2 regions of the Micrococcus sp. UYEF5 genome follow, and region 2 is predicted to be linked to the other one. Evidence: predicted binding sites of a transcription regulator. Region 2 holds the regulator's gene; the other holds the start of a gene.

Region 1 (15,683 bases), 320 kb from region 2:
GTGGCCGGGGGTGTGCAGCACCCGCAGCTCGACGCCGGCCACGCGCAGGACGTCGCCCTCGGCGAGCGCGCCGTCGGGCTCCTCGTCGGGGAAGACGTCGTCCCAGAGCATGCGGTCTGCGGGGTGGAGCAGCACGGGGGCGTCCACCATCTGGCGGAACTCCTGGACCTGGCGGATGTGGTCGTCGTGGCCGTGGGTGAGGACGATGGCCAGCACCTGGCGGCCGTTCACCTTCTTCCAGACGGCCGAGGCGTCATGGGCCGGGTCGATGACGACGCACTGCTCCGCGCCGCCGACGATCCACACGTTGTTGTCCACGTCGAACGTCTCCCCGTCCAGGGAGAACGTGCCAGAGGTGACCAGGTGATCGATGCGCGCCATCAGAGCACCACCACCGAGCGCAGGACGTCGCCGGACTTCATCGTCTCGAAGGCCTCGTTCACCTCGTCGAGGGCGATGGTCTCCGTGACGAACTCGTCCAGCGGCAGGCGGCCCAGGCGGTACTGGTCCACGAGCATCGGGAAGTCGCGCTCCGGCAGGCAGTCGCCGTACCACGAGGACTTCAGCGCGCCGCCGCGGCCGAACACCTCCGGCAGGGGCAGCTTCAGCTCCATGCCGGGGGTGGGCACGCCCACCAGGACGACGCGGCCGGCCAGGTCCCGGGCGTAGAACGCCTGCTCGTAGGTCTCCGGGCGGCCGACCGCCTCGATGACCACGTCGGCACCGAAGCCGCCGGTCGCCGCGCGGATGGCCTCCACGGGGTCCTCGTCCTTCGAGTTCACGGTGTGGGTGGCGCCGAGCTCCTCAGCCTTGGCGAGCTTCTTGGCGTCGATGTCCACCGCGATGATCGTGGTGGCGCCGGCGAGCTTCGCCCCGGCGATCGTGGCCACGCCGACGCCGCCGCAGCCGATCACGGCCACGGACTCGCCGCGCTTGACCTCGCCGGTGTTGATGGCCGCGCCGATGCCGGCCATGATCCCGCAGCCGAGCAGGCCGACCGCGGCCTGTTCCTCGGGCGTGTCGACGCCGTCGACCTGGGTGCACTGCTTGGCGTGGACGAGCGTCTTGTCCGCGAACGCCCCGATGCCCAGGGCCGGGGACAGCTCCGTGCCGTCCTCCAGGGTCATCTTCTGGGTCGCGTTGTGGGTGTTGAAGCAGTACTTCGGTTCGCCCTTCCGGCACGCGCGGCACTCGCCGCACACGGCGCGCCAGTTGAGGATCACGGTGTCGCCGACCTTGACGTGGTCGACGCCCTCGCCGATCGCGGAGACCACACCCGTGGCCTCGTGGCCGAGCAGGTACGGGTACTCGTCGCCGATCCCGCCCTGCTGGTAGTGCAGATCCGTGTGGCAGACGCCGCAGGTCTTGATGTCGACGACGGCCTCGCCGGGTCCCGGATCGGGGATGACGATGGTCTCGATGGTGACGGGGGCGTCCTTCGCCATGGCGACGACGCCGCGGACCTTTTGGGACACGTTGTTCCTCCTGGTGGTGGGGATCTGCCCGATGCCGCGCATGCGTGGGGCGGCGCGACGTGCGGGCTCGTTCTGCCCATCCCATCACAGGTGTCTGTGCGACGCATCGGTGAGCAGCCGGGGGGCCTGGTGTGTGGTGTCGCCGCGGCGGCCGGGGGAGACTGCAACCTGACCCGCAGCACCGATGTGAACGGAGGGGCGAACCGTGGCAGGACAGGGCAGAGACGAGGACGAGGCGTACGAAGCTCCGGAGGCTCCAGCCGGGGCTCCGGCCGGTGCCCGGAACGGCACCGGGGCGCTCGCTCAGTGGCGCATCCCACTGGTGGGGCTGCTGATCGGCGTCGGCCTGGGGGTGGTGTTCGGACTGGGCACCGAAAGGCCCTGGGGCACTGTGCTCGGCTGCGCGATGATGGGCTTCGCCCTCGGCATCGCGTGGATGTATGTCGAGCGTGGCCGGGACGGGAGGGATCGCTGACGTGTGCGGCCGCTACGTGATGGCCCGCGCCACGAGCGACCTGGTGGCCCTGGGCGATGCCGAGACGAATGAGGAGCTGGTGCTGCGCCAGAGCTGGAACGTGGCGCCGACAGCCGAGGTGCCGATCCTCGTGGCGCATGCGGACGACGGCGGTGCCGGGGTGACCCGGCGGATCCACGTGGCCCGCTGGGGCCTGGTGCCGCCGTGGGCGAAGGGGCTGTCCGTGGGGTCCCGTGTGTTCAACGCGCGCTCGGAGACCGTGGCCTCCAAGCCGACGTTCCGGGCCGCCGTCCGCGCCCGCCGCTGCGCCGTACCGGCGGAGGGCTACTACGAGTGGAAGACGCCGGAGCCTGGCGCCGAGGGTCCCGACGGGCGGGCCGCGAAGAAGCAGCCCTACTACGTGCACCCGGCCGGGGCCGGGGACGGCGAGGGGCCGGTCATCTGGTTCGCCGGCCTGTACGAGTGGTGGCAGGACCCCGAGGCGAAGGCCGCGGGGGAGGACGCCTGGGTCCTCTCGACGACGATCCTCACCATGGCCGCGCCCGACGCGGACGACGACGATCCGGTGCTCGCCGCACTCGGCCAGCTGCACGACCGGCTGCCCGTGCCCATGGACGCCGAGACGATGGACCGGTGGCTCACCCCGGACACGCTCGGGTCCGCCGAAGAAGCCGACGCCCTCGTGGGCCAGGTGTGCGCCCGCGCGTACGACGTCGCGGCGGGCTGGTCGCTGCGGCCCGTGGAGGGCGCCGTGGGGAACGTCCGGAACAACGGGCCGGAGTTGATCCAGGAGATGAGAGAGCAGCAGGGCACGCTGCTCTGAGGGACGGGGCGACGACGGTGATCGGCCCGTGAGACGCGGGAGCGCGGTGCCGCGGCATCGTGATCGGATCGAGACGGATCCGAGACCGTTCTGAACTCCCCCTGAGAATGGGCTCTGCGTAGCGTGGGTGTCACCGGGCCGGTATGAGCGCCGCATCTTTCGGAGGGGTGCCACGGCGAGGCCGGAGACGGCCATCTCCTGTTCGCCCTGTCCGTGGACGGCACCCCGGTGGCCGCCGCCCTCTACGATGAGGCCGCCGGCACTCCGGAGGGCAACAGAGGCCCCTCTGCCGGGCTCGTCTACGCGTGGGGGGAGCACAGCCTGGCCGACCCCGTGTTCGGGGACAACCCCGAGTGGTTCTTCACGCTGGAGCACGCCGAGTCGGGCGTGCTGCTGCCGTTCCGGTCCGAAGGCCTGGGCGACGACGCGGCGGTCGCGGAACTCTCGTGGGGTCCGCGCTGGGGTGCCCTCTGGCGCGACACCACGGTGGACTCCTTCACCGGGTTTCACTACCTCGCCGACGCGACATACCCGACCGACGACCGCCTCGTCCTCGACTGGTCGCTGGACGGGATGACCAAGAGTGAGGACGTCATCATCACCCAGGACGCGGCGCGGTCCGACGTCTTCGCGCTCGTCGAGTTGCTCGCGGACGGGCAGAAGCCTTGGGCCCTGAACGTGCCGGCGGGGGAGGACGCCCCGTCTCCCGGCGAGGCGGACCCGGTGCCGCCCGCCGAGCAGGAGCCCGTCGACACTCCGGCTCCCGTGGCCGGGGAGGAACCGGGGGAGGGAACGGGCGGGGAGGAGACCCACACGACCCCGGACACGGTCGAGACCGGGCGTGAGGTTCGGCGGGCGCGCTCGGAGCGCTCGCGGCCCTCGGCGCGGGACTCGTGCTCATGGCCCGGGGGCGGGTGCGCCGGGTCTGACACACCCGGCCGACGAGGGGGCCGCGGGGCGGTGGACGGGAGACCGTCGGCCGCCCCGCGGTCTGTGCTCAGCCGGCCGGAGCGGATTCGATGGGGCCGGTGCAGCCCCAGGCTGAGGAGTCGACGCTGCAGTCATCGGCGACATTGCGGGTGATGGTGCGCCAGATATTCGCGGTGACAGGGGCCGAGTCGAGGCTGATGGTGCCCGGGATGAGCACCCACTCGCCCCCGGCCTCCCGGTATTCGCCGATGTACACGGTGGTGAGGCGGACCGTGTACTGCCCGGTGTCCTCGTACACGTGGCTCGTGGGGGTGGGGACGTTGAACTCCGGCTGGCTCTGGCCTGCGACCGAGGTGGTCTTGGTGGGGGACCCATCCCCGTAATCCCAGTGGAAGCTCACCGGCGTGGCGCGGAGTTCGACCTCGACCCCGTTGAGGGTGGTGACGAGCGTGCGCGTCTCGGCGTCTGCGTAGAAGTTCGTCTCCGCATTGCGGATCCCGCGTCCGCCATTGTCCGACCGGATCTCAGGCTCCAGCACGAGGAGCGTGCGGACCTCGTCGATGGAGACGGGCGGGGCGCCGTTGCTGGAGGCCTTGGCCGTCCAACATTTGGGGGCGCCATAGACGGGATTCGCATCAGGTTGACGGGTGTCTATGGTCTGCGCCCGGATCCATGAACCCTCGGGGCAGAAGTTGTCCTCCTGCTCTCGGCAGCTCTCGAAATCCGGATTGCCCAGCTGCCCTGAGAAGCATGCACTGACCGTCTTGTGCTCTAGGTGGGAGTCTCTGCCAGAGTCTCGACTCCTGCTCCCCGCGGTCACAGCACTTTTGCGATCAGGCCTTTTTTCATTACGACAGTGAGACGTTCCATTAAAAGAGTCTGATCGAGCGGAATAATTGATATTCGTTGATTTGCAGGTGGCGGAGGAAGGCGAAGTGACAGCCCAGGCGCCTGTCGCTCCGACACTAGCTAGCGTGATAGCCGCTGCCATAGCAATCAGTGTCTGGTGCTTCATTGAGACGGGTCTCCACCCTCGTAGGTCATTTCATCAATCACCCAGCGGCCGTTGTTGGTGTCGTAGGAGACCTCTACTAGCCAGGGCTGCTTCGACGCATGTGCGACTCGGGCGTCCTCTGGAATGGAGCCATCACTGGAATACCCGGTCCCGTCTTCAGTTGTGATGAGCAACGTCGAGATGTACCCGTTCTCCGACTGTGCAGTGAGCATCGAGTCAATTCGAGGTTCCGTGCCGGTGTACCAGCCACCATCCTTATAAATTCCATCAATGCTGTCGCTACGGACCGAACAGAACTCGCAATACTCGCTGTAGAGAGAGTCGAGGAGTTCCGTGTCTCCGGTCTGCTCGGCGTAGTAGTGCGCGTCCCAGAAATAGCGAATCGCCGCCTCGGCGCCCTCCTTGGTCTCTTCCTTCATGGCGGCGGGCATCTCTGGCTTGGGCACGTTCCGCGCGGGGCCGTCAGCAGACGCGGGCACGTATTCGCCGGACCTGCTCTCCGTGGCCGTGGGGGATGAGCTGACGCCCGCGGTCTCGCTCGTGCTCGCGGGCGCGGACGTCTCGACGGCGGGCTTGGCGGACGAGGGTGACGTCGTCGACGACTCGGCGGGCTCGGACTGCCCGCCACAGGCGGTCAGTGCGAGCGCCAAGGCCACGCTGAGCGTGCCGGCCTGGGCGAATCGGTGGCGGCGCAGGGCGCGCCCGGGTGCGGTGAGAGACATTTCCCCTCCAACTGGACGTCCGTCGTGTGTCCGCGCCTCCCGCGCTGATCCCGCAGCGCGGTGCCCGTGGCATGCGAGGCCCGGTTGGTTCGGAGTATACGCAGGCGGATTGTGGTCCTGCTCGCATTGTCCACAGGACCGTGCCGGCGCACTTCTTCCGGCCCAAGAGACGATTTTCTCGTGCATGTGCGCCCCAGGGTCGGGTCGAGGTCCGCGGTCAGGACTCGGTCCCTCCCATCCCGGGGGCCATGCGTCCTTAACGTGTCCGGCGGCCGCCCTACGTTCGCCTCCATCGCATTCGAACACATATTCGAGTACGATCGGGGGTGCGGCCCCACCTTCCCACTTCTTCCCCGCGTCCGGTCCGCCGGACGGGCCGCGCTCCCATCGCCCGACGGCACCCCGTCGTCGGTCCGGTCAGCAGTGCACAGGGAGAGAAGCAGAATGGGAGTCCTCACACAGTCGGTGGCGGTGGAGTGCGGGGCAGACGGCACCCCGCAGGGGCTGCGCTGGAACGGGCGGGACTACGTCCTCGCAGAGCGCCCCGTGCGCTGGTTCGAGCGGCGCCGCTGGTGGGCGGAGGAGGTCCGCGCGGAGAAGGGCCGCGGCGCCGGTCTCGTCGACCACGAGATGTGGCGGCTGCAGGTCCGCCTGGCCCGGGCCGGCGCCGCGCCCCTGCAGACCCTCGACGTCGCCCACCACCTGGACTCCGGCCGGTGGCGGCTCGTGCGCGTCCACGAGCACGCCCAGGACCTGAGGCGGTCGGCATGAGCCGGGCCACCGCGGCCGGACGCACCGCCGCACCCTTCGCCCACCTGCACGTCGCCTCCGCGTTCAGCGCCCACTACGGGGTCAGCTGGCCCGAGGACCTCGTGGCCGCCGCCGCGGCCGCGGACATGGACCTGCTGGCCTGCACCGACCGGGACGGGCTCTACGGCATGGCCAAGCACGTGGGCGCCTGCCTGCGCCACGGCATCACCCCGATCGTGGGCGTGGACCTGGCCGTCCGGTGGAGCGAGGACGAGAACGCCGGCCGCGTGGTCGTGCTCGCCCGAGGAGGCTGTCATGGCTCCGGCTACCGCTCCCTGTGCGAGCTCGTCTCCGCCGCCCACGCCCGCACCACCGGGGGAGCGGCAGGCGGCAGCCCGTGGGCCAGCGTCGCCGAGCTCGCCGCCGCGGCGGCCGGCCGGGTCCCCACCGCCGCCAACCGAGACAACCCGCCCACCCCCGAGCTGTTCGTCCTCCTCGGCCCGGACTCGGACGTCGGCCGCCACCTGGCCCGCCGCCGGTACGCGGCCGGCCTCGCCGCCCTGCGCCGCTGGAAGGCGGCCCTGCCCGCAGGCAGCCCCCACGCCGACGTCGTCACCCACCTCTCCGCCCCCGGCCGCCGCCTCGACACCGGGCACGCCGTGAAGACCCTCCGCGCCGCCCGCCAGGCCCGCATCCCCGCCGTCCTGACCAACGCCGTGCGCTACGCGGCCCCGGACGGTGCCGCCACCGCGGACGTCCTCGACGCCGTCCGTGCCCTCAGCTCCCTCGACGCCCTCCACGACCTGCAGCCCAACGGACAGGGCTGGCTCAAGTCCACCGCCGCCATGCACCGCATCGCCCACGAGGTCGCCTTCGCCGCCGACGACCGCCCCGCCCCCCTGCTCGAGGCCACCCGCCGCCTCGCCGAGGCCTGCGCACTCGACCCCGAGACCGACCTCGGCTGGGGCGTGCCCCGCGTCCCCGAGGCCGCCGTCATCGGCATCGACGGCCCCCCGGAGCACGTGCTGCGCGAGCGCACCCGCACCGGCCTCCTCGCCCGCTACCCCCACCTCCACACCGGGGGAGGCCTCCCCGGCACCAGCCAGGCGGCCCGAGACCTGCAGGACCGCGCCGAGCACGAGCTCGGCATCATCACCCGACTCGGCTTCTCCTCCTACTTCCTCACCGTGGCCGCCGTCGTCGACCTCATCGAGGGCATGGGCATCCGCGTGGCCGCCCGCGGCTCCGGCGCCTCCTCCCTCGTCAACCACGCCCTGCGCATCTCCCATGTCGACCCCATGGCCAACGGCCTGATCATGGAGCGCTTCCTCTCCACCGACCGCTCCACCCTCCCGGACATCGACATCGACGTGGAGTCCGCCCGCCGCCACGAGATCTACCGCGCCGTCGTCGATCGCTTCGGCGCCGAGCGCACCACCCTCATGAGCATGCAGAACGCCTACCGGGCCCGCGGCGCCGTCCGCGACGCCGGCCTCGCCCTCGGCATGCCCGAACCCGAGGTGGACGCCATCGCCAAGCAGCTCTGGCGCTTCTCCGCCTCGAACTTCCGCGAGGCACTCCAGCGCATGCCCGAACTCGGCGGCCTCTCCCGCCGCATCGAGTCCGGCCGCGCCGAGGGCGACCGCCAGCTGGACCTGCTCGTCGACCTCACCGAACGCCTCGACCGCCTGCCCCGCCACATCTCCATGCACCCCTGCGGCGTCATCCTCGGCGACGCCACCCTGCTGCACCGCACCCCCGTCCAGCCCTCCGGCATGGGCCTGCCCATGAGCCAGTTCGACAAGCACGACATGGACCCCATGGGCTTCCTCAAGCTCGACATCCTCGGCGTGCGCATGCAGTCCGCCATCGCCTACACGATCGCCGAGGTCGAACGCACCACGGGCGAGCGCATCGACCTCGAACAGGTGCCCCTCGACGACCCCGCCACCTACGCGATGATCCGCACCACCCACACCCTCGGCTGCTTCCAGATCGAGTCCCCGGGCCAGCGCGAACTCGTCGGCAAACTCGCCCCCCGCGAGTTCAACGACCTCACCGTGGACATCTCCCTCTTCCGCCCCGGCCCCATGCAGTCCGACATGGTCCGACCCTTCCTCGAACAGCGGCACGGCTGGGCACCCGCCCACTACCCGCACCCCGACCTGCGGCCCGTCCTCGCCGAGACCCACGGGGTCACCGTCTTCCACGAACAGGTCCTACGCACCATGGACGTCATGACCGGCTGCGGACTGGCCCGCGCCGACGAGCACCGCCGCCTCCTCGGCGGCCCGCAGGAACACCTCGTCGAAGAGGCCTTCCGCACCGGCGCCCTCGCCCGCGGCTACTCCCTCGAAGTCATCGACGAGGTCTGGGCCACCCTCTCCGCCTTCGGCTCCTTCGGCTTCTGCAAGGCCCACGGCGCCGCCTTCGCCGTCCCCACCTACCACTCCGCCTGGCTCAAGACCCACCACCCCGCCGCCTTCATGGCCGCCATCCTCGAACACGACCCCGGCATGTACCCCGCCCGCCTCATGGTCGCCGAGGCCCGCCGCATGGGCATCCCCGTCCTCCCCGTGGACGTCAACGCCTCCTCCCGCCACGTCCACGTCGAGTGGGTCCCCGCCCACCCCGAGATCGACGACGGCGCCCCCGGCCGCTGGGGCATCCGCCTGCCCCTCACCAGCCTCTCCGGACTCAGCGAAGCCGAGACCGACCGCCTCGACGCCGGCCGTCCCTACCGCTCCCTCGCCGACGTCCGCGACCGCGCCCGCCCCACCGCCCGCAACCTCGAACGCCTCGCCCAGCTCGGCGCCCTCGACTGCCTCCTCCCACCCGGCGGCGCCTCCCGCACCGACCTCGTCCACCACCTCGAACTCCAGCACTCCACCACCCGCGGCACCGCCCCCGGCCGCACCGCCCCGCGCTCGCGGTCCGCCCGTCCACGGCAGGTGGAGGGCCAGCTGGCCCTGGACCTGCCGGACACCGAGCTCACCGCCCTCGCCCCGCTCTTCCCGGACCCGGGCCCGGCCGCCCGGGTCCGCACCGAGCTGGAGCTCACCGCCCTGGACGTCACCGCCCACCTCATGGACTCCCACGCCCCGTACCTGGACGCGCTCGGCGTCACCCGGGCGAAGGACCTGCTCGGGCTGCGCACGCAGTCCCGGGTGCTCGTGGCAGGGGTGCGCGTGGCCACCCAGACCCCGCCCATGCGCAGCGGCAAGCGGGTGGTGTTCCTCTCCGTGGACGACGGCACCGGCTGCGTGGACGCCTCCTTCTTCACCGAGGCCCAGCACGCCTCCGGGGAGATGCTCTTCTCCGCCCGCCTCCTGCTGATCGAGGGCACCGTCCGGCGCACCGGCGACCGGGCCGTGTCCGTCCAGGCCGTGCGCGCCTGGGACCTGCACCGGCCCGAGACGCTCCCGGACCCCGACTACCTGGACGCCACCCGGCAGCAGTGGCGGGACTGGCTCGCGGCGGACCGCCGAGCCGCCGCCGCGCGCCGCAGCGGCCGGGCGGGCACCGGAGCGCAGCCCCTGCCGGACATCCCGCACCACGGCACGGGCGGCTGGCCCGTGAAGGTGCGCACCGACGTCGGGCCGGCCGGCGGGGCCCGCCCCGGCCGCACGGCACCCGATCGGCCCGCTCCGGAGCACACCCCGATCCCGGTGCCCCACCCGGAGACGTGGGAGCTGCTGCCCACCCCGGACAGATGAGACCGTCCGCCTCCGTGCCCCGCCGTCCGGCCGCGCCCCTAGAATGGGACGCGGCCGACGGTGGCCCCCGTACGCCACCGATCCCGAAGCCAGACCTCGAAGGAGCACCGTGTCGGAGCCGAAGAACATCCTGCTGACCGTGGACGGAGAGCTGCGGGAGGTGACGCACGGCACCACCGGCCTCGACCTCTTCCGCGAGAAGCCGACCACCGCCGTCATGCGGGTGGACGGCCTGCTCTGGGACCTGGCCCGGGAGATCCCTGCCGGCGCGTCCGTCGAAGCGGTGGACATCACGGAGCCCGAGGGCCTCGAGGTGCTGCGGCACTCCACCGCCCACGTGATGGCCCAGGCCGTGCAGCAGCTGCGCCCGGGCGCCAAGCTCGGCATCGGCCCGTACATCACGGACGGCTTCTACTTCGACTTCGACGTCGACGAGCCCTTCACCCCCGAGGACCTCAAGCAGATCTCCTCGCTCATGCAGAAGATCGTGAAGTCCGGCCAGACCTTCCGCCGCCGCGTCGTGGACGAGGAGACCGCCCGCGCCGAGATGGCGGACGAGCCCTACAAGCTCGAGCTGCTCGGCAAGAAGGATGCCGCGGACACCGCCGGCGAGGGCGCCTCCGTGGAGGTCGGGGCCGGGGAGATCACCATCTACGACAACGTGGACCGCAAGACCGGCGACGCCGTGTGGTGCGACCTCTGCCGCGGCCCGCACCTGCCCTCCACCAAGCTCATCGGCAACGGCTTCGCGCTCACCCGCTCCGCCGCCGCCTACTGGCTCGGCAACGAGAAGAACAAGCAGCTGCAGCGCATCTACGGCACCGCCTGGGCCAGCAAGGACGACCTCAAGGCCTACCAGGAGCGCCTCGCCGAGGCCGAGCGCCGCGACCACCGCAAGCTCGGCGCCGAGCTGGATCTCTTCTCCTTCCCGGACGAGCTCGGCTCCGGCCTGCCCGTGTTCCACCCGCGCGGCGGCATCATCCGCAAGGAGATGGAGGACTACTCCCGTCGGCGCCACACCGAGGCCGGCTACGAGTTCGTCTACACCCCGCACATCACCAAGCAGCACCTCTACGAGGTGTCCGGCCACCTCGACTGGTACGCGGACGGCATGTTCCCGCCCATGCACATCGACGAGGTCCGTGATCCCGAGACCGGCGAGATCACGCGCCAGGGGCAGAACTACTACCTCAAGCCGATGAACTGCCCCATGCACAACCTGATCTACCGCTCCCGCGGCCGGTCCTACCGTGAGCTGCCGCTGCGGCTGTTCGAGTTCGGCTCCGTGTACCGGTACGAGAAGTCCGGCGTGGTCCACGGGCTCACGCGCGTGCGCGGCATGACCCAGGACGACGCCCACATCTACTGCACCCGCGAGCAGATGAAGGAGGAGCTGACCACCACGCTCAACTTCGTCCTCGACCTGCTCAAGGACTACGGCCTCAACGACTTCTACCTCGAGCTCTCCACGAAGGACCCGGAGAAGTTCGTCGGCTCCGACGAGATCTGGGAGGAGGCCACCCGCACCCTCGCCGAGGTCGCGGAGGCCTCCGGTCTGCAGCTCGTCCCGGATCCGGGCGGCGCCGCGTTCTACGGCCCGAAGATCTCGGTCCAGGCCCGGGACGCCATCGGCCGCACGTGGCAGATGTCCACCATCCAGCTGGACTTCAACCTGCCCGAGCGCTTCGACCTCGAGTACCAGGCCGCCGACGGCACCCGTCAGCGCCCCGTGATGATCCACCGCGCCCTCTTCGGCTCCATCGAGCGCTTCCTGGGCGTCCTCACCGAGCACTACGCCGGCGCGTTCCCGGCCTGGCTTGCCCCGGAGCAGGTCGTGGCCATCCCGGTGGCCGAGGCATTCAACGACTACCTGGACGACGTCGTCGCGAAGCTGCGTGCCGAGGGGATCCGGGCGCGCCTGGACGACTCCTCGGACCGCTTCCCGAAGAAGATCCGCACCGCGGCCAAGGAGAAGGCGCCGTTCGTGCTGATCGCCGGCGGCGAGGACAGGGAGGCGAACGCCGTGTCCTTCCGCTTCCGCGACGGCACCCAGGACAACGGCGTGCCGGTGGAGGAGGCGATCGAACGCATCGTGAAGGCGGTGCGCGAGCGCGAGGTCACCCCATGACCAGCCCCGGCACCGGCGGATCCGACGCGCGGGCGCAGGCCCGCGCGTCGGCGGACGCCGCCGCCACGGACGGCTTCGAGCTGCCCGGCGCCCCGGACGCCTTCGAGCGGTTCTGGAACGCCCACCGCATGGCGTACGTGTCCAAGGGGACGGGCCAGGTCAAGGACGAGCACACCTGCCCGTTCTGTGCGGCCCCGCAGCGCGACGATGAGGACTCCCTCATCGTCCACCGCGGCCGCACCGCCTACGTGGTGCTGAACCTGTACCCGTACAACCCCGGTCATCTGCTCGTCTGCCCCTACCGCCACGTGCCCCTGTACACGGACACCACCACGGAGGAGGCCGCCGAGATGGCGGAGCTGACCCAGACGGCGATGCTCGCCCTCGGCCAGGCCGCCGGCGCGTCCGGCTACAACCTCGGCATGAACCAGGGGGCGGTGGCCGGCGCCGGGATCGCGGCCCATCTGCACCAGCACGTGGTGCCGCGGTGGACCGGCGACGGCAACTTCCTGCCGATCATCGCTCGGACCAAGAACATGTCGCAGACCCTGGGGGAGACCCGGCAGATCCTCGCGGGCGTCTGGGACCGGGCCGCCCGGGACCACGCCGCGCGCCGGGCGGCCAACGCCCGTGCCGCGGCCGAGCATCCTCGCCCGGGGGCCGGAGACCCCGCCTGATGCTGGACCGTCACGCGCGCGGCGTCACCACCCGCCTGTTCACCCCGGTGGCCCGTACGCTCCTGCGGGCCGGGGTCAGTCCGGACACCGTGACGGTCGTCGGCACACTCGGCGTGAGCCTGGGCGCGCTCGTGCTCTTCCCCCTGGGGCACCTGTTCTGGGGCACGCTCTTCATCACCGCGTTCGTGTTCTCGGACCTGGTGGACGGGATCATGGCGCGCGAGGCCGGGTCCACCGGCCGCTGGGGCGCGTTCCTCGACTCCACCCTGGACCGCGTGCAGGACGCGGCCGTGTTCCTCGGGCTGTGCCTGTGGGGCTTCGGCGTCGGCGCCGCACCCGCGGTCGGCGCGCTCTCCGGGGCCTGCCTGGCCCTGGGCATGCTCGTCTCCTACGTGCGCGCCAAGGCGGAGGCCCTCGGCTGGGACGCGCACGTGGGCATCGCCGAGCGCGCCGAACGGCTCGTGGCCACCCTCGTGGTCGCCGGCCTCACCGGCCTCGGTCTGCCCCCGGTCGTCCTGGCCGTCACCTTGGGGCTGCTCGCCGCAGCCTCCCTGGTCACCGTCGGCCAGCGCATGGCTGTGGTGCGCCGCCAGGCGCGCGACGACGTCTGACCGGCCCGGCCGCAGGACCCGCCCGTCAGTCCGCCGCGATCTCCGCGACGACGGCGCCCGTCACCTGCACGAGGTCGGCGGGCGCGATCTCCACATCCAGGCCGCGTTGCCCGCCGGAGACGTACATGAGCTCCGCGTCGAGGGCGGAGGAGTCCAGGACGACGGGGTGGGGCCGGCGCTGGCCCAGGGGAGAGACGCCGCCCCGCACGTAGCCGGTCCGGCGTTCGACGACGGCCAGATCGGCCAGGGCGAGTCGCTTGACGCCCAGCACCGCGGCGGCGGCCCGCAGGTCCAGCTGACCGGACACGGGCACCACGCACGCGGCGAGCGCGCCGTCGGGGTCCGCCACCATCAGCGTCTTGAACAGTCGGTCGGCGGGCACGCTGAGCGCCCGGGCGACCTGGACGCCGAACCGCTCGCCGCCGGCGTCGAGGGCCACGTCGAAGGTGTGCAGCCGGTACGGGACCCCGGCGGCCTCGAGGGCGGCGACGGCCGGTGTGGCCGCCCCGTGCCGGGCGCTGCGATCCTTCTTGCGCTGGCCCACGGCGGACTCAGGCGATCCCGGCCTGCTCGCGCACGTTGCGCTTGATGCGGCCGAGCATGGCGGACATTCCGCGCAGGCGCAGGGGGGTGAGGGCCTTGGCCAGACCGAGGCGGGTGGGGATGTCCTCGGGCACGTCCAGGACCTCGAGGGCGCTCAGCCCGTCCAGGCCCTGGGTGAGCACGGAGGCGAAACCGCGCGTGGTGGGCGCCTCCGGGGGAGCGGTGATGAAGAGGCGGACCGGGGCCTGCGGACCGGGCTCACCCTCGAGCTCCACGGCCAGGAACAGCGGGGTCTGACACTCCACGACCTGCTCCATCTCGGCCTCGTGGCCGTCGTAGCGCTCCGGCAGCGCCGGCAGCTCGTCCGAGAATTCCAGCAGCAGCTCGAGCTTCTCGGGATCGGGCACCCCGGCGAAGTCGTCGATGATCTCGGCCAGGGCGGCGGGCACGGCGTGGTTCTCGGTCATGGTGTCCCAGTCTAGTGATCCACGCCGTGCCGGGGGCTCAGCGCGCGGGGGCCTCGCCCGGCTCTTCGCCGACGGCGATCGGCAGGCGCACGGCGTTGCCCCACTCGGTCCAGGAGCCGTCGTAGTTGCGGACGTCCTCGTGGCCGAGCAGGTACTTGAGCACGAACCAGGTGTGGGAGGACCGCTCGCCGATGCGGCAGTAGGCGATCACGTCGTCACCCTCCTGCAGCCCGGCGCCGGCGCGATAGACCTGCTCCAGCTCGGCGCGGGACTTGAAGGTGCCGTCCTCGTTGGCCGCGGACGCCCACGGCACGGACGCCGCCGTGGGGATGTGGCCGCCGCGCAGGGTGCCCTCCTGCGGGTAGCCGGCCATGTGCGTGGTCTCGCCCGTGTACTCGGGACGGGAGCGGACGTCGATCAGCGGGGTGGTCCCGATGGCCTGCAGGACGTCCTCGCGGGCGGCACGATCTGTGTGGTCGTCGCGCTCGATCACCGGGTACTCGGCGCGGGCCACGGTCGGGACCTCGCGGGTGGTCTCGCGTCCCTCCGCGATCCACTTGTCACGGCCGCCGTCCATCAGGCGCAGGTCCTCATGGCCGTAGAGGGTGAACACCCACAGGGCGTAGGCGGCCCACCAGTTGGACTTGTCGCCGTAGAACACCACGGTGGTGTCCCGGGAGATCCCCTTGGAGGCGGCGAACTCGGCGAAGGCCTCGGGGCCGACGAAGTCGCGGGTGACGGGGTCGTTGAGCTCGGTGTGCCAGTCGACGCGTTGGGCGCCGGGGATGTGGCCGGTGGAGTAGAGGAGAGCGTCCTCGTTGGACTCGAGGACCACGACGTCCTCGTCGCCGACATGGTCGGCGACCCACTGCGTGGACACCAGCTTCTCGGGGTGGGCGTACTCGGAGAACTTCGCGGCGGTATCGGTCATGGCACTGCCTTCCTTCGCGTCGGGGCGGGCCCGCACGGGCCCGGGGCGGGCGGCACGACGACGGCGGGTTCCGTGTCCGTGCCCTGCGCGCCAGATTACGGCACGTCGGTGTCACGTAAGAGGGTAGGGGCCCCTCAGTCCGGGACACGCGAGGTCACATGGGTCGGGTCCGCGGCCCGATAGCATGGCCCGGAATCCCCGTCGTCGACCCTGGGAGTGTCCCGTGGCTCAGATCGTCCACCTCGCCGACCGTTCGCCGCAGGTCACCCCGGACCAGCTGTTGTCCGGCTTCCACCCGTCGTACCGCTTCGGCACGGTGTCCTTCGACACCTACATCCCGGACCCCGCGCACCCCTCGCAGGCACAGGCCGTGGAGCGGCTGCGCCGGTTCGCGGCAGACCTCGGCCGGGGCGGTTCGGG
Region 2 (15,683 bases):
ACCATGCAGTTCGGCGTCTTCACGATCGGCGACATCACCGCCGATCCGACGAACGGGACCGCCCCCACCGAGCATCAGCGGATCAAGGACACCGTCAAGATCGCCCGCCACGCCGAGCAGGCGGGCTTCGAGGTGTTCGCGACCGGCCAGCACCACAACCCGCCCTTCGTGGCCCCGGGCAACCCGCCCACGCTGCTGGCCTACCTGGCCGCGCAGACCGAGACCCTCCAGCTCTCCACGGCGACGACCCTGATCACCACCATGGACCCGGTGCGTCTGGCCGAGGACTACGCGTACCTGCAGCACCTCGCCGACGGTCGCGTGGACCTGACGATGGGCCGCGGCAACACCGGCCCCGTGTACCCGTGGTTCGGCAAGGACATCCGCCAGGGCATCCAGCTCGCCGTGGAGAACTACAACCTCCTCCACCGCCTGTGGCATGAGGAGACCGTGGACTGGAGCGGCACGCACCGCACCCCGCTGCAGGACTTCACCCTCACCCCGCAGCCCCTGGACGGCGTCGCCCCCTTCGTGTGGCACGGCTCCATCCGCTCCCCCGAGATCGCCGAGCAGGCCGCCTACTACGGCGACGGCTACTTCCACAACAACATCTTCTGGAACAAGGAGCACGTCATCCAGATGGTGCGCCTGTACCGCCAGCGCTACGAGTACTACGGCCACGGCAAGGCCCATCAGGCGTACGTGGCCCTGGGCGGCCAGGCCTACATGGCGAAGAAGTCGCAGGACGCCGTGGCGGAGTTCCGCCCCTACTTCGACAACGCGCCGGTCTACGGCCACGGCCCGTCCCTCGAGGACTTCTCGAGGATGACGCCCCTGACGGTCGGCTCGCCGCAGCAGGTCATCGAGCGCACGCTCACGTTCCGCGACTGGGTGGGCGACTACCAGCGTCAGATGTTCCTCATCGACCACGCCGGCCTGCCCACGGACACCGTCCTGCGGCAGATCGACCTCTTCGGCGAGGAGGTCCTGCCCGTGCTGCGCAAGGAGTTCGACGCTCTGAAGCCGGACGACGTCCCGGCGGCCCCGACCCACGAGTTCCTCGTGGCGCGCGCCCGCCGCGGCGAGGCTCCCGTGCCCGGCGGCAAGGAGGGATCGCCGGCCCAGCTCGACCGCGCTGCGGCCGCCGAGCAGCGCGCCGCCGCCGATGCCGCGAAGGGCGGTGCCGCGAAGTGACCACCCCCGGCGCCTTCGATGCCTCCGACCCGTTCACGCCGCAGGCCCGGCACCTCGCCGTGGTCTCCGGCGGGTCCGGGGACCCGTCCCAGACCCGCATGCTCGCCGAACGCATGGCGGAGTCCGCCTCGGCGGCGCTCTCCGAGCACGGCGTGGTCCCGCAGATCCACCTGATCACGCTGCGGGAGCTCGCCGTGGACATCGCGCAGGCCCTGGTGACCTTCGCATTCTCCCCGGCCCTGCGCGCCGCCCTGGACGAGGTCGCCCAGGCCGACGCCGTCATCGCGGTCTCGCCCACGTACAAGGCCTCCTACTCGGGCCTGTTCAAGTCCTTCTGGGACCTCGCGGAGCCCACGTCCGTCGTCGGGGTGCCCGTGCTCCTCGGCGCCACCGGCGGCACCGCCCGCCACTCGCTCATGATCGACACCGCCATGCGGCCGCTGTTCGCCTACCTCAAGGCCCGCATCGTGCCGACCGCGGTCTTCGCGGCCTCGGACGACTGGGGCGAGGCGGCCGGCGTGCAGGCCTCGATGCGGACCGACCCGCTGCAGTCCCGCATCCGGGCCGCCGGACGCGACCTGGCCGAGATCACCCTGAGCCGCCCCCCGCGGGCACGCGCCGCCGCGCCCGCGGACCTCGACCTGGAGGTGACCCCCTTTGAGCAGCTCCTCAACCCCGGCCCCTGAGCCCGCCGCGCAGGACGCGGCGCCGGCGGAGCCCGACGGCGGCTGGTTCGGCTCCGCATCGGAGGCGCACCGCCCGGTGGACCCGCCCAAGCGCGCCTGGCGCGCCTACTTCGAGGCCACCCAGATGCTCACGGAGGTGGTGGAGCGCCGCCTGAAGCAGGACTGCGGCATGTCGCTGGCCGACTACAACCTGCTGCTGCTCCTCTACGAGTCCCCCGAGGGCCGGCTCCGGCTGGGAGAGCTGGCGTCCCGGATGGTCTTCTCCCCGTCGCGCATCACCTACCAGGTGAAGACGCTCGTGGCCCGCGGCCTGATCGACCGCCGCCCGGTGGCCTGTGACCGGCGGGGCTTCGAGGCCGTCCTCACCGACGAGGGCCGGTCCGCCTTCCGGCGCGCCGCGATCGAGCACGCCCGGCAGGTGGACGAGCTCTTCCTCGGCGACCTGGCGCCGGGCGAGGCGGAGTCCCTCACCCGGATCTTCTCCCGCCTGGGGCGGCGGCTCGAGGGGCTGTGCTGACCGCGTCCCCACCTGGCCGGGGCCGCCCCGGGACGTGACGAGGCCCGGTGATCCGTGCGGGATCACCGGGCCTCGTCGTGTCGTTCGGGGCGGAATCGATCAGCCGACCAGCTGACCGCCCAGGGTCACGGTGGCGTCCGTGGCGGCGCCGGCGGCGTCGACCACGGTGACCACCACGGAGCCGCCCGCGGGCACCTCGGCCGGCACGGGCAGCCAGGCGCGGTACTCGCCGGTGAGGTCCAGGCCGTCCTGGCCGAGGACCGTGCCGTCGGCGTCGTAGGCCGTGACGGTGACGGAGGCGAAGCCGCCCTGATCCGTCTGCGCGACCACCTGGGTGCCGTAGGCGACACCCTCGGCGGGCGCGGCCACGACGTCGGTCACGCCCGGCGCAGCGGCCTCGGCGACCGGGGCCTCAGCAGCGGGGGCCGCCTCGGCGGCCTCCTCCTCCGCGGCGGCCTCGGCGCGGGCCTTGAGCTCGGCCGCGATGGCCTCCTCCTCAGCCGGCGTGAACTCGGTCAGCTCGGACTCGTCCACGGCGGGCTCGCCGCCGGTGGGCAGGTCCTCGTCGGCCACGGGGCCCGCGACGTCGGCGATCGCCGGGGCGGTCTCGGCGGCCGGAGCGGTCTCCGCGGCCGCGGCGGTCTCGGCGGCGGGCGCCGCGGAGGCGTCCAGCGCGTCGAGGGACTCGACCGGGACCATGATCGAGGACATCGCCTGGGCGTCGCAGCCCACCACGTTGCCCTCGGCGTCGAAGGTCACCGGGGCGATGCCCGAGATGACCCCGACCACCCGCTGCTGGGCGTCATAGACGGCCCCGCCCGAGTCGCCGGCGTAGGTCGAGGCGGTGTCGAGGGCAACCTGATCCGCGTACGCGTCGTCGCAGACCGTGGCGGCCTCGAAGGTCTGCGTGTGGGACACGGTGTTCGGCGCGCCCAGCGGCACGGACGAGCCGTGGGTGTAGACGGTCTCGCCCACACCGATGGACGAGGCCGGCCGCGTGGACCAGTCGCCCACGACGTCGACGTCGTCGGCCAGGGCCACGCGGACCGCGTCCACGCCCGAATCGCCGGGCAGTGCCGAGACGGTGCCGATCGCGGTGCCGTCGACGTCGCGGACGGTCGAGCCGATCTGCCATTGGCCCGCACCACAGTGGGCCGCGGTGTAGGCGGTGGCGTCGTCGACGATGGTCAGACTGCACGCCCCGGCCGGCGCGGTGATCGCCGAGCCCTGGGTGAGCGTGGTCTGCGCGAGGGCGGGGCCGGCACCGGCCACCACCACCGCGCCCAGCGCCGCGGTGGCGACGCCGGTCAAGGTTCTGGTTCTCATGGGTACTCCTCGGAGGATGGGAGGCATGGGGCCGGCGCGCGGCGCACGGCCTCCAGGATGGGGTGGGGCCACCACGGGCCCTCCCCTCCCCCTCAACGGTACCGGACAGGCCGGGCGACCGATCAGGGTCGGCGGACCGTGATCTCCACGGAGTCGGCCCGCTCGGCCAGCAGCGGCAGGTCTGCCAGGAGGGTCTTGAGCGTGGCCGTCATCAGGCGCACCCCGGCCGCGTCGGCGTCCCGGGTGGGCATCGCGACGATCTGCAGCTCGGGCCCGGCCCCGCCTCCGTTCATCACCGCGCCGGAGCCCGTGTGCGTGGCCACCCCCGACCCGGGTGCGAGGCCCAGGTTGAGCAGGTTCGGGACCAGGTCGGCGACCTCGGCGATCTCGTCCGCGATCTCCTGGTCCCGATAGGCGGGGGTCCACTCCCTCTGCTGGGCGAGCGACCACACGGCCGGGCGTCGCACCACGTACGTGTGCTCGGCGCCGGCGTCGATGACGACGAGCTCACAGCCCTCGTCCACGGCGGACAGGCAGGCACGCGGCAGCCACACGGCCACGGGTCGGGCGACCGGGTTCCATGCCGTCAGCGCGGGCACGTTCGTGAACACCGGCAGCGCCTGCCGGCCGTCCGGCGCGCGCATGGTCACGAGGGCCACGTCCGCGGCCTTGTCCCCGTGCGCCGCGACGTCGTGCTCGTGACCGGTGTGGTCGGCGTGGTCGTGGACGTCGTCCTCGTCCACGGCAAGGGTGGGCACGACGGCGGCGAACACGCGGATGCGCGCGAGCACCTCCGTCACCTCCCGCTCACCGGCGGAGCCGTCCGTCAGGGCCGACATGACGGCGGTCCACTCGGCCGGGCTGGTGCCGTCGTCCTCGTCGAACACGTGCAACGGGTTCGCGGAGCCGTCCACGCCGGGGCCGGAGAGGTCACGGCCCTGCCACGGGACGCCCGCGGTGTCCGCGGTGTTCTCGCCCGCGGTCTTCTCCCGCATGCGGTCGAGTGCGGCCCGGATGTGCCCCGGCAGCTCCCGGGCCGCCGGATGCGGCACCGCGACCGTCTCGTCGATCGGACCGAGCCCGTCGTCGCGGGCCAGGCCGCCGTCGTCGTGCGAGCCCGTCACGGGGCGACCGGGCCGGGCTGCTCGGAGCGCGCCTGCTCCACCGTGGCGCCGCCGGCGACGGCCAGCGCCTGCTCCAGGCTGAAGCGGCCGGCGTACAGCGCCTTGCCCATGATCGCGCCCTCGACGCCCTGGCCGGTCATGGCCGCGAGCGCGGCAACGTCCTCGAGGGAGGAGATGCCGCCCGAGGCGACGACCGGCTTCGCGGTCTTCGCGCAGACCTGGGCGAGCAGCTCCGTGTTCGGCCCCTTGAGCGTGCCGTCCTTCGTGACGTCGGTGACCACGTAGCGGGCGCAGCCGGCATCCTCGAGGCGGGCGAGCACCTCCCAGAGGTCGCCGCCCTCCTTGGTCCAGCCGCGGGCGGCGAGCGTGGTGCCGCGCACGTCGAGGCCCACGGCCACCCGGTCGGCGAAGCGCTCGATGACGCGCGCGGTCCAGTCCGGGTCCTCGAGGGCGGCGGTGCCCAGGTTCACGCGCGCCGCACCCATCTCGAGGGCGTTCTCGAGCGAGGCGTCGTCGCGGATGCCGCCGGACAGCTCGATCTTCACGCCGATCTCCTCCACCACACGGCGCATGACCTCGCGGTTGTCACCGCGACCGAAGGCCGCGTCCAGGTCCACGAGGTGGATCCACTCCGCGCCGGCGCGCTGCCAGTCCAGGGCGGCGGTGACCGGGTCGCCGTACGAGGTGGCGCTGCCGGCCTCGCCCTGGACGAGGCGGACGGCCTGGCCGTCCTGGACGTCGACGGCGGGCAGCAGCTCGAGGGCGGGGGCGTTCGGGGTCATGGGGTTCCTCTCGGGTGGGGCGGCCGGCGCGGTCAGGCGCCGACGGTCAGGAAGGAGGCGGCGATGGCCATGCCGGCCAGCACGAGGACGATCACGATGGCCCACAGCGGCGCCTTCTGCGTGCGCATGGACCAGGCGGCGCCGAGCAGCAGCCCGCCGAGGGCGAGGTAGAGGACGGACCAGTAGGGCATCAGAGGGTCTCCAGCCAGTTGCGCAGCAGCTGCAGCCCGGCGTCCCCGGACTTCTCGGGGTGGAACTGCGTGGCCGACAGGGGGCCGTTCTCCACGGCGGCGATGAAGTCCGCGCCGTGGTGCGCCCAGGTGACCTGGGGCGGACGCATGGCGGAGATCGTCTGGTCGAACTCCCATTCGAGCACGCCGTAGGAGTGGACGAAGTAGAACCGCTCGTCCTCGATGCCCGCGAAGAGGGCGCTGCCCTCGGGCGGCCGGACGGTGTTCCAGCCCATGTGGGGCAGGACCTCGGCGGGCAGCTCGGCGACGACACCCGGCCACTCCCCCATGCCTGCGGTGCGCTCGCCGTGCTCGACGCCGGCGTCGAAGAGGATCTGGTGGCCCACGCAGATGCCGAGGACGGGTCGGCCCCCGGCCACGCGGCGGCCGATCCAGCGGGTGCCGCCGACCTCGGTCAGTGCCCGCATCACGGACGCGTACGCCCCGACGCCGGGCACGAGCAGCCCGTCGGCCTCCTGCACGGCCTGCGGATCGCGCGTGAGCTCGACCTCCGCGCCGGCCCGCTCCACGGCACGCAGCGCCGAGTGCACGTTGCCCGAGCCGTAGTCCAGGACGGCGACGCGCGGCCGCACGCCGGGGACGGTGGTGGGGCGGGCCATCAGAGGGCGCCCTTGGTGGAGGGCACGCCGGTCATGCGGGGGTCGTCCTCGACGGCGGCGCGCAGGGCGCGGGCGAAGGCCTTGAACTGCGCCTCGACGATGTGGTGCGGATCCCGGCCTCGCACGACGTCCATGTGGAGGCAGATCGCCGCGTGGTACGTGATCGACTCGAACACATGGCGGGTCATGGAACCGGTGAAGTGCCCGCCGATGAGGTGGTACTGCTGGCCCTCGGGCTCGCCCTCGTGCACGAGGTACGGCCGGCCGGAGACGTCGACGACGGCGCGCGCCAGCGCCTCGTCCAGCGGCACGGACGCCTCGCCGAAGCGGCGGATGCCGGACTTGTCCCCGAGCGCGGTCTTGAGCACCTCGCCCAGGGTGATGGCGACGTCCTCGACCGTGTGGTGCACGTCGATGTGCGTGTCCCCGGTGGCACGGACCGTCAGGTCGATCTGGGAGTGCCGGGACAGCGCGGTGAGCATGTGGTCGTAGAACGGCACGGTGGTGGAGATCTCAGCGCGGCCGGTGCCGTCCAGATCCATCTCGACGTACACGTCCGACTCGCTCGTGGTGCGCGTCATGCGCGCACGGCGTCCGGAGATCAACTCGGCTGCCACGGGTCCTCCTCGGGCTGGGTCCGCACCGGTCCGGGACGGGTGCGGGGGGATGCGGGTGCGCGCGGCCGGTGCCGGCGGGCCGGGGCGCCGCGCGCGCTGTCCCTATCCTAGGGAGCCGGGCGGACGCCGAGACTCCGGTGACGCCTCAGGACCGGTCCCCGGTCTCGCCGAGGACCTCCGCGAGAGCGGTGAGGAACGCCGTCGTCTCCGCCTCGGTGCCGGCGGTGACGCGCAGGTGGTGCGGGATGCCGACGTCCCGCACGAGGACGCCGCGGTCGAGCAGGCGGCGCCACACGTCGGACGCGTCCTCGAGGTGACCGAAGAAGACGAAGTTCGAGTCGGACACCGAGGGCCTCAGTCCCAGGCCGCGCAGGGTGGAGACGATGCGGTCGCGCTGGGCCTTGATGTCCTCCACGGTGCGCAGCAGCGCGTCCACGTGATCGAGGGCGGCCTCCGCCGTGGCCTGCGTGACCGCGGAGAGGTGGTACGGCAGGCGCACCAGGCGCAGGGCGTCGGCGACGGCGGGGTCCGCGGCCAGGTAGCCCAGGCGCGCGCCGGCCAGGGCGAACGCCTTGGACATGGTGCGCGTGACGATCAGCCGCTCACGGCCGGGCAGGAGGGTGAGGGCGGAGCGGGTGCCGGCGAGGGCGAACTCCGCGTAGGCCTCGTCCACGACGACCATGGCGCCGGGCCCGCCGGCGGCCTCGTTCTGCGCCTGCGCGGCGTACACGGCCTCGATGGTCGCCAGGTCCAGGGCGGTGCCCGTCGGGTTGTTGGGCGAGGCCAGGAAGACGACGTGCGGACGGTGCTCCCGCACCATGGCCGCCGCGTGCTCGGCGCTGAGGGTGTGGTCTTCGGCACGGCCGCCGTCCACGAACACGGTGTCCGTGCCGCCGGCCAGCAGCGGGTACATGGAGTACGAGGGCAGGAAGCTCAGCAGTGTCCGCCCGGGGCCGCCGAAGGCCTGGAGGATCTGCTGCAGGATCTCGTTGGAGCCGTTGCCGGCCCACACGTGGTCCGCCGTGAGGCCGTGGCCGAGGTAGCCGGCGAGCGCACGTCGCAGCCCCGTGAACTCGCGGTCCGGGTAGCGGTTCAGCCCCCCGGCGACGGCCGCGACCCGCTCGGCGATGGCGGTGGCGACCTCCTCCGGCACCGGATGCGTGTTCTCGTTGGTGTTGAGCATGTACGGCACGTCCAGCTGGGGGGCGCCGTAGGGGCTCAGGCCGCGGAGGTTCTCACGCAGGGGCAGAGAGCTGAGGTCGGTCATGGCCGCCAGTCTAGGAAGCGTGGAGGGCGAGGCCCGCCGTGCGTCACCGCGTGGCCGGGACGAACAGCTCCTCGCCCGGCGCGGGGGCCCGGCCCTCGAGCCCGTTGAGCTCGTCGATCGTGGCGATCACCTCGTAGACGTCCGCCTCCGGAGCCACCGTGGTGGCGATGGTCCACAGGCTGTCCCCGGGCATGACCGTGACGGACTGGGTGGCGGGCCCCGCGGTGTCCGCGGACACCGCGGCGGGCGACAGCAGCACACCCAGGAAGAAGGCGGCCGCCAGCGTGGCGGCCACGGCCGCGGCGATCACGGGGATCCCCCGCAGCACGAGGCGGCCGCGGCGGGTCAGACGGATGGTGGCCGGACGCGGCCGCGCCGTCGCGGGCGAGCCGGCGAACTGGGCGGTGGTGAGCGTCATGGTGTCCTCCTCCGGGGCGGATGCCCTCCAGGTGATCGAACATGTGTTCGAATCCGTTCGAATGCCTTTCTAGCACAGGTGTTCGAGACATGCCACGACGAGATCGAACATATCTTTGAAGGAGAGGTGGCTCTCCTCTAGGCTCGAGGCCATGCACGGACGCCCCGGAACGCCCCGGGACCGCCAAGACACAGGCAACCAGCGGGGGCGGACACGGTAAGCGTCCGGACGGCAGCCGGACGCCGGAACACGAGTCCGGCCACCATCACCCCGGGAGAACGGACGGCAGCCATGAGCACCACCGACGATCAGCCGGCGGCGCGCGCGCCGCTCACCGACCGCCAGCGGCGGATCGTGCAGACCATCCGGGACGCGATCGCCGACCACGGCTACCCGCCCTCCATGCGCGAGATCGGCGACGCCGCGGGCCTGGCCTCGCTCTCCTCCGTCACGCACCAGCTGGGCCGTCTCGAGCGGCACGGCTACATCCGGCGCGACCCCGGACGCCCGCGTGCCCTCGAGGTGCTGCTCGACGTGGACGGCACCCCGCTGGGCGAGGCCGCCTCCCCCACCGCTGCGCCGTCGTCGCGGGTCTCCGCGATCCCCGCGTGGCACACCGGCACAGACGAGGCGGACAGCGTGCCGGTCCCCTGGGTCGGCCGCATCGCGGCGGGCGGCCCGGTCCTGGCTGAGCAGCAGGTCGAGGACGTCATGGCGATCCCGCGACGCCTCACGGGCGAGGGCGAGCTGTTCATGCTGCGCGTCACGGGCGACTCGATGGTGGACGCCGCGATCTGCGACGGCGACTGGGTGGTGGTGCGCCGGCAGGACACGGCGGAGAATGGCGACATCGTCGCGGCCCTCCTCGACGACGAGGCCACCGTGAAGACCTTCCGCCGCCGCGACGGGCACACCTGGCTCCTCCCCCAGAACACGGCCTACGAGCCCATCCTCGGCGATCACGCCACCGTGATGGGGCGGGTCGTCACGGTCCTGCGTTCGCTCTGACCCGCTCCCTCCGGCCGGGCCGACGGCCCGAGGCCGAGCGAGGTCAATCGCCCGAGGCGAGCCGTGCCAGCACCCCGCGGACGACGTCGCGGTCCGTGGTGCGCCAGAAGTCCGGCAGGGCGCTGGTGATGTAGCCGCCGTACCGCTCGGTGGCCAGGCGGGGGTCCAGCACGGCCACCACGCCGCGGTCCGTCACGGAGCGCACGAGGCGCCCGGCGCCCTGGGCCATGCGCACGGCCGCATGCGTGGCGGAGATCCGCATGAACCCGTTGCCGCCGTGCCGGGCGACGTCCCGGGTGCGGGCCTGGGAGAGCGGGTCGTCCGGCCGCGGGAACGGGATGCGGTCGATCACCACGAGCCGCAGCGAGTTCCCCGGCACGTCCACGCCCTGCCACAGGCTCATGGTCCCGAACAGGGACGTGTCCGGCTCCTCGGAGAACTGGCGCACGAGGGCGGAGAGGGTCGCGTCCCCCTGGCACAGGATCGTGGTCTTCGGCCCGAGCCGACGGCGCATCTCGGCGGCGGCGTCCTCGGCCGCCCGGCGCGAGGAGAACAGGCCGAGAGCCCCGCCCCGCGACGCCCTCAGGAGCGCCTCGAGCTCATCCAGGGACTCGGGCGAGGCCGTCCGGCCGGGCCGGGGCAGGTGCCGGGCCACGTAGAGCACCCCCTGACGCGGGTAGTCGAAGGGGCTGCCGACGTCGAGGGCCTCGAACTTCGGGGCGTCCGGGCCGGCCAGGCCCACGTCGCCGGCCACCGAGTCGAACCGGCGCTCCCCCGAGCCCACGGTGAGCGTGGCGGAGGTGAGCACCGTCGTCGCCTTGCCGAACAGGCCCTCCCGCAGCTTGCCGGCCACCGAGAGCGGGGCCACGTAGAGCTGGGGCGGGTCGGTCTCGTCCCCCGGCTGCCAGCCCACGCCGGGCTCGAAGTGGCCGGGGCGGGTGGCCCACAGCACCTCGGGGAAGTCGGCCTCGGGCCGGGCGGCGAGCATGCGCTCCACCACCTCGAGGACCTCGAGGATCCGCGAGCGCGCCATCTGCCGTCCGCCGTCGGCGTCGGCCTCCTTGTCCTTGTCCTGGCCGAGGTCGGACAGGCACTGGCGCGCGGCCGTGAGGACGCCGGTGAGGGCCTGCTCCTGGACCTCGTCCGGGCCCGCGGCGATCAGACCGGACGGAGTGTCCGTGAACGCGCGGTCCAGGGCCGCCCCGGCCTCGATCAGGTCCTCCACGGCCACGGTGGTGTGGCGGCGCAGCGAGGTGGCCGCGCCGTGCACGATCGACCCGGACAGCTGCCCGGTGACCGCACCGGTCACCCGGTCCTGCAGCTCGTGGGCCTCGTCCACGACGACGGCCGAGTACGCCGGCAGCACCGCGAGGCCCTCGAAGGCGCTGATGGCGAGCATCGCGTGGTTGGTGACCACGACGTCCGCGTCCGCCGCGTCCGCGCGGGCACGCTCGGAGAAGCACTCCTCGGCCTGGGGGCAGCGGGACGCGCCGAGGCAGTCGACCGCGGTGACGGAGACCTGCCGCCACGCGCGGTCGGTGACGGGGACCTCGAGGTCGTCGCGGTCCCCGGTCTCGGTCTGGTCCGCCCACGCCCGCAGGTACATGACCTCCTTGCCCAACAGGGAGGAGGGCCCGGCGGCGCCGTCCGTGGCGGAGCCGATCACCCCGCCGTCGTCGGCGACCGTGAAGAGGGCCTCCTCGCCCTCATCCCCGGGGTAGCCGCCGTCCACCTTGTGGCGACAGAGGTAGTTGGAGCGGCCCTTGACCAGGGCGACGACGGGCTCGCGAGGCAGCTCGTCCTTGAGCGCCTCGACCAGCCGGGGGGCGTCCCGCTTCATGATCTGGGCCTGCAGGGCGAGCGTGGCCGTGGCGACGACGACGGGGTCCTCCTGCGTCATCGCGTGCTGGATCGCGGGGATCAGGTAGGCCAGGGACTTGCCGGTGCCGGTGCCGGCCTGCACGAGCAGGTGGCGGCGCGACTCGAGGGCGCGCGCCACCTGCAGCACCATCTCCCGCTGGCCCGCGCGGTGCTGGCCGCCGGTGGCCTGCACCGCGGCGTCCAGCAGGCGCAGTGCCTCGCGCTCGTGCTCCGTGCGGGGCTGCGCGCCGCCTGCCCCGACTTCCTCCGCCCCGCCGCTCACAACGCGTCCGCCTCCACGACGAACTCGGCGAAGTCCGGCGCGATGTCCTGACGGACCAGCACGGACAGGCGGGTGCCGCCCTCCTCGTAGCCCTCGGCCAGGATCTCCGCGTCCGCCGAGTGCAGGCGGGAGACCAGCTCACCCCGGGTGAACGGGATCAGCAGTTCGAGCCGCACGTCAGGCCGCGGGATGGTGGCCGCGATGGCGCGCTCGAGCTCGTCGATGCCCTCGCCGGTGCGCGCCGAGACCACCACGGCGTGGGGCTCCTTGGCCCGGATCCGGGCGATGACGGCCGGGTCCGCGGCGTCCGCCTTGTTCAGCACGATGATCTCGGGGATCCGGTGCGCGTCCACCTCCGCGAACACGGAGCGCACCGCGGCGATCTGGCCCTCGGGGTCCGGGTGCGAGCCGTCCACGACGTGCAGGATGACGTCCGCGTCCGCGACCTCCTCGAGGGTGGAGCGGAACGCCTCGACCAGCTGCGTGGGCAGGTTCCGCACGAAGCCGACCGTGTCCGAGAGGGTGTAGCCGATGCCGTCCGGCGTCATGGCCTTGCGCACGGTGGGGTCCAGCGTGGCGAACAGGGCGTTCTCCACGAGCACCCCGGCGTGGGTGAGGCGGTTGAGCAGGGAGGACTTCCCGGCGTTGGTGTACCCGGCGATCGCCACGGACGGCACCCGGTTGCGACGACGGTTGGCGCGCTTGGCCTCGCGGGCCGGCTTCATCCCGGCGATGTCCCGACGCAGCTTCGCCATGCGGGTGCGGATGCGGCGGCGGTCCAGCTCGATCTTGGTCTCGCCGGGGCCACGGGAGCCGATGCCCTCGCCGGCGGCGGCACGGCCGCCGGCCTGCCGGGACATGGACTCGCCCCAGCCGCGCAGGCGCGGCAGCAGGTACTCGAGCTGCGCGAGCTCGACCTGGGCGCGGCCCTCACGCGAACTCGCGTGCTGGGCGAAGATGTCCAGGATCAGCGCGGTCCGGTCGATCACCTTCACCCGCACCACATCCTCCAGCGCGCGACGCTGGGACGGGGCGAGCTCGGAGTCCACCACCACGGTGTCCGCACCGGAGAGCGCCACGATCTCGGCGAGCTCCTGCGCCTTGCCCTTGCCGAGGAACGTGGCCGGGTCCGGGGTGGCGCGGCGCTGGATGACGCCGTCGAGCACCTCCGAGCCCGCGGTCTCGGCGAGCGCGGCGAGCTCCCGCAGGGAGTTCTCCGCATCCTCCGCGGAGCCCTCGGTCCAGACGCCCGCCAGCACCACGCGCTCCAGGCGCAGCTGGCGGTACTCGACCTCGGTCATGTCCTCGAGCTCGGTGGACAGGCCCTGCACTCGCTTGAGGGAGTGGCGCGCGGCGAGCTCGTCCTGGTCGCCGTCGGCGTCCGTGTGCCCGTCCTCGCCCTCGTCCAGGGCGAGTGCGCGGCCCGCGAGCGCGCCGGAGCGGTCCGGGGCGCCGGCGTCGGGGGCGTCCCGGTGCTCGGCGGCGGCGCCGTCCGCGGAGCCGTGCCCGGTCGCCTCGCGCTCGGAGGCCCGGCGGGCGTCGTCGGCCGCGAGGATGCGGTCGATCACGGCCTGGATCTCGTCCTCGGAGCCGTGGGCGCCCTGGGGGCCGGGGGTGTGCTGGTTCTTCTCAGTCATGGTCTCCTCTGGGCCGCCGCGGTCGGATGGCCCGATGGTCTCAGGGTAAAGGGGTGCGCGGACGCGTTAGGCGGCTGTCCGCAGGGGGCGGACGTGGCGGGTGACGCGCACGGCCGTGTGGGCAGGGGTCGGCGCCGCGCTGCGACGATCTCGCGGCGGCTCCGTTCGCGGGAGGAAGGTGAGCACGCAGCACCGCAGCCACGAGGTCTCGTCGGCGGGCGTGCAGGGGCGGACCACATCGTCCATGGTGGGATCTCCATCAGGTGCCGGGGCGCGCTCGACGGCCTCATCCGAGGCGGGCGCGCGAGGGGGCGGGGGCGGGCAGCGACGCGGGGGCGTCAGCGCAGGAAGATCCACATGGGCGTCGAGTGTACCGGGCGGCGCGCGTGCGCGACAGGGGCCCCGGCGCCCGGTCCGCTGACGACGCGCACGTATCCTGCGGGCATGACCGCGTCCCCCTCCCCCGCCCCGCCGCGGCCCGGCCGGACGGGCCGGGCGACCGTCGTCGTGATCGGCGCGGGCCAGGCGGGGCTGTCCGCCGCCTACCACCTGCGCCGCCGCGGTTTCGTGGGGCTGGGTCCGAACGACGACGGCGCCGCCGGCGTCCCCGACGACGCCCCCGGCACGTTCGTGGTGCTCGACGCGGAGACCGCCCCGGGCGGCGCGTGGCAGCACCGCTGGGACTCGCTCACGATGGCCACCGTCAACCACATCCACGAGCTGCCCGGCGACCCGGTGCCGCCGGCCGACCCGGCCGCGCACGCCAACACCCTGCTGCCGGCCTACTTCGCCGATTACGAGGCACGGTTCGCCCTGCCGATCCGGCGGCCCGTGCGTGTGAGGCGCGTCGAGCGGATCGGCGAGCCGGGACGTGCGCGCGGGTTCTTCGTCCGCACGGACGGGGCGCCGGGCACGTGGCGGGCGGACTTCGTGGTCAACGCGACCGGCACCTGGACGTCCCCACGGTGGCCCTCGGTGCCCGGGATGCGCTCGTTCCGCGGCCGGCAGCTGCACACCCGTGACTACGTGTCCAAGGACGAGTTCGCCGGGCAGCGGGTGGTGATCGTGGGCATGGGCGTCTCGGCGACGCAGCTGCTGGCCGAGATCTCCACGGTCGCGGACACCCTGTGGGTGACCCGCCGCGAGCCGCAGTGGCAGGACTCGGCCGCGCCCGGCGCCCTGGCCGAGTCGGTGCGCGGGGTGGACGAACGGACCCGTGCGGGCCTGCCGCCGGGCTCCGTGGTCGGGGCGACCGGGATGCACCGCTCGTCCTGGGTACGCGAGGCCGAGACGCGAGGCGTGCTGGTGCGCCACCCCATGTTCATGGCCGTCGAGCCGGACGGGGTGCGGATGCCCGACGGCTCGTTCGAACCGGCGGACGTGATCCTCTGGGCCACCGGCTTCCGGCCGGCGATCCGGCACCTCGCTCCGCTGCGGCTGCGCACGCCCGCCGGCGGCATCCGCGTGGCGGGCGGGCGCGCCCTGGACGAGCCGCGCCTGTTCCTGCTCGGCTACGGGCCCTCCCAGTCCACGGTCGGGGCCAACCGCGCCGGGCGCGACGCAGTGCGCGCGATCCTCGCGGACCTGGCCGGGCCGGCGTCGGGCTGAGGGCCGCGACGACCCGCTGGCTACCATGGTCGCCGTGAGCTCCGCATCCCACTACTTCGACGCCGACCCCTCCGCGCCCGAGCGGCGCCGCACCCTGCGGACACGCCTGGCCGGCCGCGACGTCGAGGTCCAGACGGCCAACGGGATCTTCTCCCCGGACGGTCTGGACAAGGGCACCGCGGCCCTGTTCTCGGCCGTGCCCGCACCGCCGGCGACGGGCCGGTTCCTCGACGTCGGCGCGGGCTGGGGACCGATGGCCCTCACGCTGGCGCTGCGGTCGCCCGAGGCGGAGGTGACCGCCGTCGAGGTCAACGACCGCTCCCTGCAGCTGACCCGCGACAACGCCGCAGCGCTGGGCCTCGGCAACGTCGTGGCACTGCGGCCGGAGGACGTCCCCGAGGGCGCGGAGTTCGACCTCATCTGGTCCAACCCGCCCATCCGGATCGGCAAGCCGGCACTGCACGCCCTGCTGGAGCGGTGGCTGCCACGCCTGGCCCCCGGCGGCG

Evidence for each region. The regulator LexA, encoded in region 2, represses DNA repair genes until DNA is damaged. The targets are predictions, from matches to a motif close to TCGAACANNTGTTCGA.
Region 1: ABIB16_RS00155 (DUF6504 family protein) is a predicted target of LexA. The motif match lies at 5,739-5,754, and genes of this name have one in related genera.

The regions. Positions count from the first base shown of each region.
Region 1 is NZ_JBEPNB010000001.1:21,536-37,218, reverse strand. It holds gene ABIB16_RS00190 (MBL fold metallo-hydrolase) at 1-381, opposite strand, end outside; gene ABIB16_RS00185 (S-(hydroxymethyl)mycothiol dehydrogenase) at 381-1,475, opposite strand; gene ABIB16_RS00180 (hypothetical protein) at 1,681-1,950, shown strand; gene ABIB16_RS00175 (SOS response-associated peptidase) at 1,952-2,773, shown strand; gene ABIB16_RS00170 (hypothetical protein) at 2,987-3,856, shown strand; gene ABIB16_RS00165 (PKD domain-containing protein) at 3,771-4,241, opposite strand; gene ABIB16_RS00160 (DUF6318 family protein) at 4,715-5,440, opposite strand; gene ABIB16_RS00155 (DUF6504 family protein) at 5,885-6,211, shown strand; gene ABIB16_RS00150 (DNA polymerase III subunit alpha) at 6,208-9,906, shown strand; gene thrS (threonine--tRNA ligase) at 10,016-12,034, shown strand; gene ABIB16_RS00140 (HIT family protein) at 12,031-12,711, shown strand; gene pgsA (phosphatidylinositol phosphate synthase) at 12,711-13,322, shown strand; gene ABIB16_RS00130 (aminoacyl-tRNA deacylase) at 13,348-13,866, opposite strand; gene ABIB16_RS00125 (SufE family protein) at 13,874-14,332, opposite strand; gene ABIB16_RS00120 (sulfurtransferase) at 14,370-15,263, opposite strand; gene zapE (cell division protein ZapE) at 15,487-15,683, shown strand, end outside.
Region 2 is NZ_JBEPNB010000001.1:345,702-361,384, forward strand. It holds gene ABIB16_RS01655 (LLM class flavin-dependent oxidoreductase) at 4-1,194, shown strand; gene ABIB16_RS01660 (FMN reductase) at 1,191-1,880, shown strand; gene ABIB16_RS01665 (MarR family winged helix-turn-helix transcriptional regulator) at 1,852-2,397, shown strand; gene ABIB16_RS01670 (trypsin-like serine protease) at 2,497-3,723, opposite strand; gene ABIB16_RS01675 (SseB family protein) at 3,846-4,847, opposite strand; gene priA (bifunctional 1-(5-phosphoribosyl)-5-((5-phosphoribosylamino)methylideneamino)imidazole-4-carboxamide isomerase/phosphoribosylanthranilate isomerase PriA) at 4,844-5,629, opposite strand; gene ABIB16_RS01685 (CG2302 family histidine operon protein) at 5,662-5,820, opposite strand; gene hisH (imidazole glycerol phosphate synthase subunit HisH) at 5,820-6,479, opposite strand; gene hisB (imidazoleglycerol-phosphate dehydratase HisB) at 6,479-7,060, opposite strand; gene ABIB16_RS01700 (histidinol-phosphate transaminase) at 7,242-8,363, opposite strand; gene ABIB16_RS01705 (LysM peptidoglycan-binding domain-containing protein) at 8,407-8,781, opposite strand; gene lexA (transcriptional repressor LexA) at 9,073-9,789, shown strand; gene ABIB16_RS01715 (ATP-dependent DNA helicase) at 9,833-11,932, opposite strand; gene hflX (GTPase HflX) at 11,929-13,569, opposite strand; gene ABIB16_RS01725 (NAD(P)-binding domain-containing protein) at 14,014-15,177, shown strand; gene ABIB16_RS01730 (class I SAM-dependent methyltransferase) at 15,203-15,683, shown strand, end outside.